3 regions of the Photobacterium sp. GJ3 genome follow, and region 3 is predicted to be linked to each of the others. Evidence: predicted binding sites of a transcription regulator. Region 3 holds the regulator's gene; each other region holds the start of a gene.
The links. Region 3 encodes CRP, which controls carbon source genes, mostly activating them, when cyclic AMP is high. Its sites were predicted from a motif close to TGTGANNNNNNTCACA; they were not measured.
Positions count from the first base shown of each region.

Region 1: the regulator CRP is predicted to act here: its motif matches at 1,473-1,488, upstream of cdd (cytidine deaminase).
Region 2: the regulator CRP is predicted to act here: its motif matches at 1,273-1,288, upstream of rppH (RNA pyrophosphohydrolase).

Region 1 covers NZ_CP073578.1:1,628,810-1,632,088, reverse strand. Annotated here, with positions in the region: gene KDD30_RS07240 (DMT family transporter) at 1-334, opposite strand, end outside; gene KDD30_RS07235 (hypothetical protein) at 326-493, shown strand; gene cdd (cytidine deaminase) at 478-1,380, opposite strand; gene KDD30_RS07225 (CidB/LrgB family autolysis modulator) at 1,607-2,284, opposite strand; gene KDD30_RS07220 (CidA/LrgA family protein) at 2,284-2,661, opposite strand; gene KDD30_RS07215 (hypothetical protein) at 2,724-3,272, opposite strand.
Region 2 covers NZ_CP073578.1:483,261-486,539, forward strand. Annotated here, with positions in the region: gene KDD30_RS02225 (DUF6482 family protein) at 1-120, shown strand, start outside; gene mutH (DNA mismatch repair endonuclease MutH) at 143-823, opposite strand; gene rppH (RNA pyrophosphohydrolase) at 1,443-1,964, shown strand; gene ptsP (phosphoenolpyruvate--protein phosphotransferase) at 1,971-3,279, shown strand, end outside.
Region 3 covers NZ_CP073578.1:3,088,451-3,091,729, forward strand. Annotated here, with positions in the region: gene KDD30_RS14345 (phosphoribulokinase) at 1-131, opposite strand, end outside; gene KDD30_RS14350 (YheU family protein) at 257-478, opposite strand; gene KDD30_RS14355 (OsmC family protein) at 511-915, opposite strand; gene crp (cAMP-activated global transcriptional regulator CRP) at 1,190-1,822, shown strand; gene KDD30_RS14365 (hypothetical protein) at 2,030-2,239, shown strand; gene KDD30_RS14370 (DUF1338 domain-containing protein) at 2,313-3,107, opposite strand; gene astD (succinylglutamate-semialdehyde dehydrogenase) at 3,141-3,279, opposite strand, start outside.

The sequences.
Region 1 (3,279 bases), 1.5 Mb from region 3:
AAAGCGGAGAAGTCATCAGCAGTGCGATCCCTTGCCAGATCGGTACCGGATAGGCCAAAGCCCACAGCCACAACTGAATGCCAATCACAGACAGGAAAACCCGAAAACAGTGCATACCAAAATGTTGGGTTTTTAATGCCTGGCGCAGCCCGATCTTTTGAAGCCAAGGCAGCATGACAATCAGAGCGATAAAGTACTGAATCAGCCCGACAGTGGTGGAAGGCAGATGGAAGACCACACTCAGGTACTGCACCATACTGTTGACAACAGCAAAGGCTGTTCCCGCCGTTAACATCCAGCAGGCACCCTGAATTGGATTATGTCGATGAGTCATAACGTATTAATCAGATCAAAAATAATCTGGAATCATACGCTGATCACGGCAGACCTCAAAATAATTCTCTTCGAGGCATCAGGCGAAAAAAACGGCAAAACAGGATGCTTTGCCGGTTGCAAGGAAAAGAAAGAAAAAACAGGTCAGATTGCAGCGTAGGCGAGCTGTAAATCCGGACTGAAGGTTTCCAGTGTCGTCTGGGTATCTGCCAGCAGGCTGACTGGCGCACTTTTCTGCTCTACCAGTGCTGCTTCCGTTATCTCTGAAAGTGGATAGTCCGCCATATTCATGTGGATCATGGCGACTTGCAATGGTGGCAGGCTTGGATTGAATGCTGCGTTTTCTGCGTACATACCGGAAAATATCCGGCCATCTTTAGCTCTGAGTGCAACCCCAGCGAAGTTTTTGCTGTACGGTGCGTGAGATTTATCTGCCGCCTGACAGGCCGCCGTCAGCAGCGCGTCTTCTGAATCAAGCTGTAAATCATGCGTTTTATCAGACAACAGCAAATCGGTGATGCCCAGATCTGTGGGGCCGAATGATTCCGGCAGATATTCCTGCAGCGCTTTTGGCGTTCGTTCAGGGAGCTGAACCACCAGGCTTTGTGCGGTACTCAGTTCATTCATGAACTGTCGGCAATGACCACAGGGAGAGTAATTGACGGTAATATCGCTGATTCCTTCTTCACCTTTCAACCAGGCATGACTGATTGCCGATTGCTCGGCATGCACGGTTTGTGACATTGAGGTTGACTCGAATTCCATATTCGCGCCGAAATACAGGCGACCTGAAGTGCCGCGGGCAATCGCACCCACATAGAAGTTCGAAATACTGGCAATGGAATAAGCTGCAGCAATGCTGAGTAATTGAATCCGGAGTTCGGCATCGGATAACTGGCTTACTGCCATCAGGTGTTGAAATTCTTCCGGGCTCAGGGAGGCGTCAAAGCCTGGAGCGGTCATCATTGGCTTCAGTGCCTGCGACAGCTCATGGGGAAGTTTGCTTAAAGCTTCCAATACTTCAGCGCGCATAGTGATTCTCCTTATTGAATTCACTTTCGCATTGTAGAGCGTTAAGGAATATTTTTAGTGACAATGATCACCTTTGGTGTCGTGTCATTTCATTATTTTCACTGAATAGTGAGTGTTCTCACATGTTTTGTGAGAAAAATGTATGCATTTTCAATGCAGTAAAGGCCGCATAGCAATGCACTACGATTTTGCAGCGCAACGGTGGTAGCGGGCTTTTGCTGGTTACTGAGTGAATGGAAATTTACTGGAAAACAGACAAGAGAATCGGGTAGATCACAGGAGCCAGAATAGCGGTGATGACACCACATAGGACTAACGCCAGCGAACTGAATGCCCCGTCTTTATAATTTTCTTCAGCAGCTTTAGCCGTGCCTAATGCATGCGCCACCGTTCCCATGCTGAGACCTTTGGCCATCGGATGAGAAATCCGGGCCAGTTGAAACAGGGGATAACCAAGGACGGCGCCGAAGACACCCGCGATCAGCACCATAACCGCAGCCAGCGAAGGCACCCCGCCAATTTGTTCGGCAACTGCCATTGCAATCGGCGTTGTGACTGATTTGGGCAAAATGCTGGCGGCAAGTTGCAGGTCGGCCCCAAGGGCCAGGGCGATGGCGGTGCCAGTGATCATTGACAGCACGCTGCCACAAAGACCGGCGGTGACAATTACTTTCCAGCGACTGCGGATCTGAGGCAACTGCTCGTATAAAGGGAACGCCAGTGCCACGACAGCCGGCTCCAGCAAGTAGTGAATCCATTTGTTGTCTTCAAAATAGACTTCATAGGGCACCTGAAGGACCAGCAGCAAAGGAATAATCACAACCAGACAAATTAAAAGCGGGTTCAAAACAGGGTGCTGGAAGCGTTTTGATAAAAGACGGGCGAGCCAAAAAACCACTACAGTGACCAGAATCCACATCAGTCAGACTCCTTTCGCTGTACATACCAGCCGACGAATAGCAGCACGACAAGACTGCTCCCCAGCGTGCTGACCAACACTGGCAGGGCATTGGCCTGAAGCAAATCGAGATAGTTCATTAAGCCGACACCGACAGGGACAAAAAGAATCGCCATATGGCGAATCAGCAGATGACAGCTCGGTTTGGCCCAGTTCGGCGGAAGTAAGCCCGTGGAAAGTGCAGTAAACAACAAAAGCATGCCAAGAATGCTGCCTGGGATCGGAATCTGAGTCAGAGATTGAAATCCTTTCCCGGCCATGAGGAAAATGGCAATGATGGCAAATGAACGCAGGTAGCTCATATACACAAGGATGAAGATGAATGGTGTCGCAATCATACAAAAAAGATGAGATCTACACCACACTTCTTTGAGGGAAGCCGTTGATCCGGCGCAACAGATTACAAGTTCGAAACAATCACCATGGCAACGCCCGCAGCAGCCAAGAGGATGACAGACAGCTTGTGCATTAAACTGTGTTTCACAATGTGCTCGGTGGCGGACACTTTGGGTTTTGGCCGTCGTGGTTTCTGGCTTGTTTTGGCCAATGGCTCAGGCACTTGTGCAGGCAGCGTCTCTGGTTGTTGAAAACGATGGATGTGACGACAGGTTTCTTTCGGCAACGGCACTCGAAATCCGTAACGGGGTAAGACCTCGACCGGGATGGCCATCACGCCGTTCACCGTCAGCTTGCGGCGCAGGGAATTGAAGACCGACGCCAGATCGATTTGCTGAACCTGTGATAAGGAATCCTGAGGAAAAAAGGTTTTATCTGAGAGTACCTGATGACTCAGAACTTCACCGGCAAAGTAGCACAGTGCTTCCAACAGACGGGTTTCATGCAGAGTGAGTGCCGTTTCTGATTTATCCGGCCAGACAAGCAGCCTCAGATCAGGTTCAAAATCAACCCGGCTGAACCGGTAACAACGGGTAAGAGATTCAGTTGCCATATCCAAT
Region 2 (3,279 bases), 1.0 Mb from region 3:
GAGTTTCTCCGGCCGCTGGGGGTGAAATCAATCACGCTGAGAACTATCGATCCTCACGATGAATTTTCAGCGGATGGAAAACCAATCTGCTGTCAGGACGATATGACTATTCCGCTCTGATAGGGCCGGAGCGGGTCGGGCCTCAGAGCATGAAATGCCGGGCCAGAATCTCGGCTGTGAATTGAGTTTTCAGATAAAAACCGCGCGGTAGCGTTTTGATCGGCTGCCCGTCTGCGCCGTAAGCTTCGGTCAGTACTTTGCTATTTGCTGCTTTTGGGCGAAGTTGAAGTACTTCACCGTGTCGCGCGGTGATCTGTTCAACCCGGCCCAGAACGATGAAATCCATCAGTTCCTCCCAATCACGTTTCAGGCGGGCTTCTTCCTCCACAGAAGGACTCCAGAGCAGTGGCGAGCCGACATGGCGTTCCGCCAGAGGGATTTCCCGCTCGCCTTCAACAGGGATCCACAACACCCTGGCCAGTTTATGGCGAATATGGCTGGTTTCCCACCGAATGCCTTGCAGGCCAATGAGCGGCGCGACGCAGACAAATGTGGTTTCCAGAGGTTTACCCTGATGGCTGATGGGGATGGTTTTCAGTTCAATGCCTAAATCGGCAAAATCCGGGACGGGCTGACTGCCGGCAGTGGCACCCAGATGCCATTCGAGAAGTTGACCAACCCAGCCTTTATCCCGGCGTAAGTCTGGCGGCGGGGTTTGCCCGGCCAGTTCTGCCAGTTCACCTAAGGTATAGCCGGCCAGTGCCTGAGCTCTGTTGATGAGTTCAGATTCAGATGTGGGCGGAGATTGCTGAATGATTGTCATCTGGCTATCCGGTTGGTGGTGAGCGTCTCGAAACAATTCATATTAACACATTCAGTATCTCGGTTGATCAACCCATCAAAGCAGGATCCTGTGCCAAAGATATCCACAGGTAAAAAATTGAACAAAGTGCGCATTGTCTGAACTGGACGGATTTACAGGGGAATGTTCAGACTTTAGTCATTGTGTTGTGTGTTTTTTCATCGATCCATCCCTGTGGATGTGGATAACAGCAGATTTGGTTGATCTTTAACCAGGCGATTGGATCCGATTGAAATGAGGGTTGAATCAAGCCATTTCAACTCGGGTGTAACGTTTTAATATGTTGATTGATAATAACTTTTCTGTGTGGTTGATACTGTGGTGAATCAGGATGGATCCCCTTGGGTTGTTGATTAATTCGGCAAGAACAGAGCTTCTACACAAAAATATCCACAGAAAGCGTGAATAAATGTGGGAGAAGTCTCATTTCTTTGTTCATAACCTCGGGTTCTTGGTGGAGTTATCCATAAAGTGAGTGCTAGGTAGGAAAAAACAGTGATTGATGACAATGAATGTTTACCCTGAGGCGCATTCTGTGAAAAAATCACTGTTAATTGATATTTTTACTTGAGGTCGTCCAGTGATTGATGGCGATGGATACCGCCCTAATGTGGGGATAGTTATCTGTAACAGCCATGGCCAGGTATTTTGGGCTCGACGATATGGACAACACTCTTGGCAGTTTCCGCAAGGTGGTATAGATGAGGGGGAAACTCCCGAGCAGGCTATGTACCGTGAACTGTATGAGGAAGTGGGTCTGACCAAAAAAGACGTCAGGATTCTGGCCTCCAGCCGACACTGGTTGCGCTATAAATTACCTAAACGTCTGGTTCGGTGGGATTCTAAACCAGTTTGTATCGGGCAGAAGCAAAAGTGGTTTTTGCTGAGTCTGGAATGCGATGAGTCCAAGGTGAATATGCAACGTGGCACGACACCGGAATTTGATGGTTGGCGATGGGTCAGCTATTGGTATCCGGTTCGTCAGGTTGTGTCCTTTAAACGGGATGTTTATCGCCGGGCGCTGAAAGAATTTGCAGCGATGGCGATGCCGTTTAAAGAGCGTAAGGATCGTAAATCTAAACGAAAACACAGGCGGGGTTAACCCTACATGCTGACCCAATTGAGAGAAATCGTAGAGAAAGTAGCCAGCGCGCCGACCTTACTCGAAGCGTTAGATCTCCTTGTGGTCAGCATTTGTGATGCGATGAAGACGGAGTGCTGCTCTGTCTATATTGTAGATGAGCAGCGCCAGCAGTATATGCTGATGGCAACCAAAGGCTTAACCAAGCCATCCTATCAGGTCGGGCTGGGGTTTGGCGAAGGTCTGGTCGGACTGGTGGGGCGCCAGGCTGAACCTGTGAATGTAGCTGATGCCAGTCAGCACCCGAATTTCAAGCATATTCCCGGCACCAACGAAGAATATTTCCGTTCCTTTTTTGGCACCCCCATTATTCATCAGCGAAAAGTGCTGGGCGTGCTGGTCATTCAGCAACGGGAAAAGCGTGAATTCACCGAAAGCGAAGAATCTTTCATGGTCACTCTTGCAGCGCAGCTTGCGGTGATTCTGGCACACGCAAAAGCACAGGGTATGTGGCCGGATCAACGGGATGGTTTGCATTTAACCGGGTCCGCAGCATCAACCGGTGTTGCGGTTGCAAAAGCCTGGTGGGACGACAATCAACCCCGGTTGGAAGCAGTCTGTCCGGCATCTTGCCTGGATCGTGAAGCGGAGCAGGAGCGGCTCAGTATTGCCATTGAGATGGCCAGCAATGAATTCCGGCGGTTGCGAAAACGCTTCGACAGTGAACTTCATAAAGAAACGCTGGCCATTTTCGATTTATTCAGTCACTTGCTCAATGATCCGATGCTGCGCAAGGATCTCTTCACCAAAGTTTCCGGCGGCGATCAGGCGGAATGGGCGGTTCGTCAGACCGTCGAAGCGTATTCCGGCCGGTTTGCCAATATGAAAGACGATTACCTCCGGGAACGGGCTCACGATATTCGTGAGTTAGGGCAGCGTCTTTTATTTTTCCTGCATAACGAGGAAGGTACCGAGCATCAGTGGGAAGCGCCCATTGTACTGCTGACCCGAGAGCTGACAGCCGCCATGCTGGCGAGTATTCCCAGAGATAAACTCGCTGCCGTGGTGGCTCAGGAAGGGGCGGCAAACTCACATGCGGCTATTTTATCCCGCGCACTGGGGATCCCCGCTATCATGGGCGTTGATTTTGTGCCGGAGAAAGTGCATAACGCACTGGTGGTCGTGGATGGCTACCGCGGTGATTTGCTGATCGAACCCAACCGGCAGATTCTGGCTGAGTACAAACGGCTGTTGCGTGAAGAAAATGAACTGACAGCGCTTGTTGAACAGGATCTGGATAAATCCGCCGAAACGGCAGATCAGGAAAGAATTTACC
Region 3 (3,279 bases):
AAACTATCCCCTTCCAGCCAGGCCGCATGAATGTTCAACATATTGAACATCTTGCGAAAGGCTTCAGAAGTGGTGGACGTCCCTGCACCGGAAGAACCTGTTACTGCAATAATCGGGTGTTTTGCAGACATGACATACCTTGTCGTTTATCCAAACGGAACAGTTATTAACAGGGCAATTGAAAGCCGTCAAGTTTCAAGGGCCTGTCTTCCGACGCCAGCTTCCGTTTTCTGACGCCAGTTTCAGTTTCACGCATTTATTCTGTATGCAGTGTCCGACGCAGCTTGATATCCACGGTTTCGTGTAATTCAGAGTACATAATGACTGCCTCGCCACAGGCCAGTTGCTGCCGGACCCGGTTCACTTTCTGCTCAAGACTCAGCTCACGCTCACCGTAATCCGTTCCTTCCCGCAGCACAAAATGCTCAATCAGATGGGTCAGGGTGTCCGGGTCGATCTCTTGCCAGGGAATTATCATACAACTTACCTGATATTCACCGTTCGCGGCATTTAAGCCGCGACAATTTCATAAGAATGGGTCAATGCCACGCCTTTGCCCAGCATCAGGCAGACAGAGCAGTATTTTTCCAGCGACTCTCCCACAGCTTTCGCCACCGCCGCTTCGTCCAGATCATGACCCGTGACCACAAAGTGCAGGTTTGCAGATGTGAAATAACGCGGCGCCTGCTCGCGGCGGACTGAACTGATCTGCGCTTCACAGGCCGTAATCGCCTGTCCGGCAGTTTTCAGGCCGTCGACCACATCGACAGAACTGCAGCCACCTGCAGCCATCAGGACCAGTTCCATTGGACTGGGTGCGGTGCTGCCGCCGTTCCCGTCCATCACCACACTGTGACCTGAGTTTGACTGTCCAATGAAAGTCAAACCTTCTACCCATTTAACACGTGATTGCATGCAATACTCCTTACATCAAAAAACCGGATTTAATCACTAAGTCACAACGGTGTGATCATGTGCACAGTAAAGTGTCCAAAATGTTCATTTATCCCCGCGCAATATCAAGCAAAGCGTGACGAAAAAAGTTAAACTCATGGTCTGAATGTTCACATGCGCTTGCAGCCCAGCCGTTGACTGAATATGCTAGTTGGCAAACAATCGTATTGTTCTACCCAACCCCAATTCAAGGAATGACGCCGTTGGGCAACACACTGCAGAGGAAGTAAGTAATATGGTTCCAGGTAAACCGCAAACAGATCCAACTTTGGAGTGGTTCCTTTCTCACTGCCACATTCATAAGTACCCTTCAAAGAGTACACTGATCCATGCTGGCGAGAAAGCAGAGACCCTCTACTACATCGTAAAAGGCTCCGTGGCCGTTCTGATCAAGGATGAAGAAGGCAAGGAAATGATCCTGTCCTACCTGAATCAGGGCGACTTCATCGGTGAACTGGGCCTGTTTGAAGAAGGCCAGGAGCGTACTGCCTGGGTTCGTGCGAAAACCCCTTGTGAAGTAGCAGAAATTTCCTTCAAAAAATTCCGTCAGCTGATTCAGGTCAACCCGGATATCCTGATGCGTCTTTCTGCGCAGATGGCACGTCGTCTGCAAGTCACCAGCCAGAAAGTTGGCGACCTGGCTTTCCTGGACGTCACAGGCCGTATCGCTCAGACGCTGCTGAACCTGGCAAAACAGCCAGATGCGATGACTCACCCGGACGGTATGCAAATCAAAATCACCCGTCAGGAAATTGGTCAGATTGTTGGCTGTTCCCGCGAAACCGTTGGCCGCATCCTGAAGATGCTGGAAGAGCAGAACCTGATTTCTGCCCACGGTAAAACCATTGTTGTTTACGGGACTCGCTGAACCAATGGGGCTGCAGCCCCTGAAGTAATGCAACCAGTGTGAGTACTCAAAAAGCCGCCATTGCGGCTTTTTTTGTGCCTGTCAGTCGTCCCCCGGAAGCTCTCTCCACGTTGCATCCGGATTCTCTAGGCATATCACATTATTGCAGTTGCCTTCCTTTGCTGCCTTGCTACATTTGGCATATCAGACCGATGTGGATGCGACGAGATGGATATCGAACGTTTTGCCCCGAATGCACAGCACAGCCAACTGCCTCCCCGCCCAATGATTACCATGGGCCGCTTCCTTGCTTCCTCCGTAGAAATGACCGGCTTTCAGTCGCCCCGCCAACTGCTGGAGCAAGAGGCTGATGTGCGCCCGGCCGATCTTTCAGCACGAGAAGATGACTGGATGCTGCCTCTGGATCGCCAGCACTGAACATCCGTTTCTGTTCTGTCGCAGCTAAAAAAACAGCGGCCCTGAGGCCGCTGTTTTCTTTATCAAGAATCCGTTACATATTCGTACTTTCGAAGATCTTGTCTGCCGATGCTTCCACAAAGCCAGGGTAAAGCACTCCGTCTGCCTGCGGATAACGCTTGGCAAACTCATAGAAGCCACCCGGGATGGTGCGGACACCGTCCGTAAAAGCAACATCAACACGGTCGGCCATGGTCGAGGACTGCTCCAGCATGACTTCCGGGTTTCCTTTCACTTCACCACCAGAGGTGTTGATGCTGAAGCCATTGTGGCGCAGCAGGCTGTTCACCGCTGAGACTTCAGTAAACTGCTCCAGCTGATTCACACTCACGGTGAAATGGTTGGCACCATAGCCATGTGCTGCAACCCAGCCAGCGTACTCGCTCTCTTCCGCTAGTTTCTCGTAGGTTGCAAAATCCAGCTCCCACAAACGACCGCCGTAGAGGAAACTGCCGTTATCCATCGCACCCTGAGGAATTTGCTTCACCAGACTGCGCACGGTATTTTGCAGATCCGCAGAGCACTGACCCACCAGCAGCTCACTGATAAACACTTTCGGTGCAGCCGGATTCGGATGCTCAAAATGTTCAGCGTACAGCTTTTTCTTTTCGAAATGGTAAGTCCCACATGGCTTGTAACCAATCGCAATAAAAGGTGCAGCCAGCACATCCAGACTCACACCCGGCAGATTAAGCGTCCGCAAAGCGATATGATCGTTGAGCAGCGGAGCATCCTCTGTCAACAGATCATGTACCTGTGCAGCCGACGGGCAAAGACGGTTTGTGAAGTCTTGCCACAGGGCATCAAACAATTTTTCCACTCTTTCCATGATGCGGTTCCCTCGAAAATACGGGTAAGCAAATTATAGTTGGATTCCCGGAGACAGCTGAGCAGGCAGTTCGGTTGCCTCTCCTTCCATAGAAGCCATCGGATACGCGCAGTAGTCTGCCGCGTAGTAAGCACTTGGACGCAAGTTGCCGGACGCACCCGGACCACCAAAC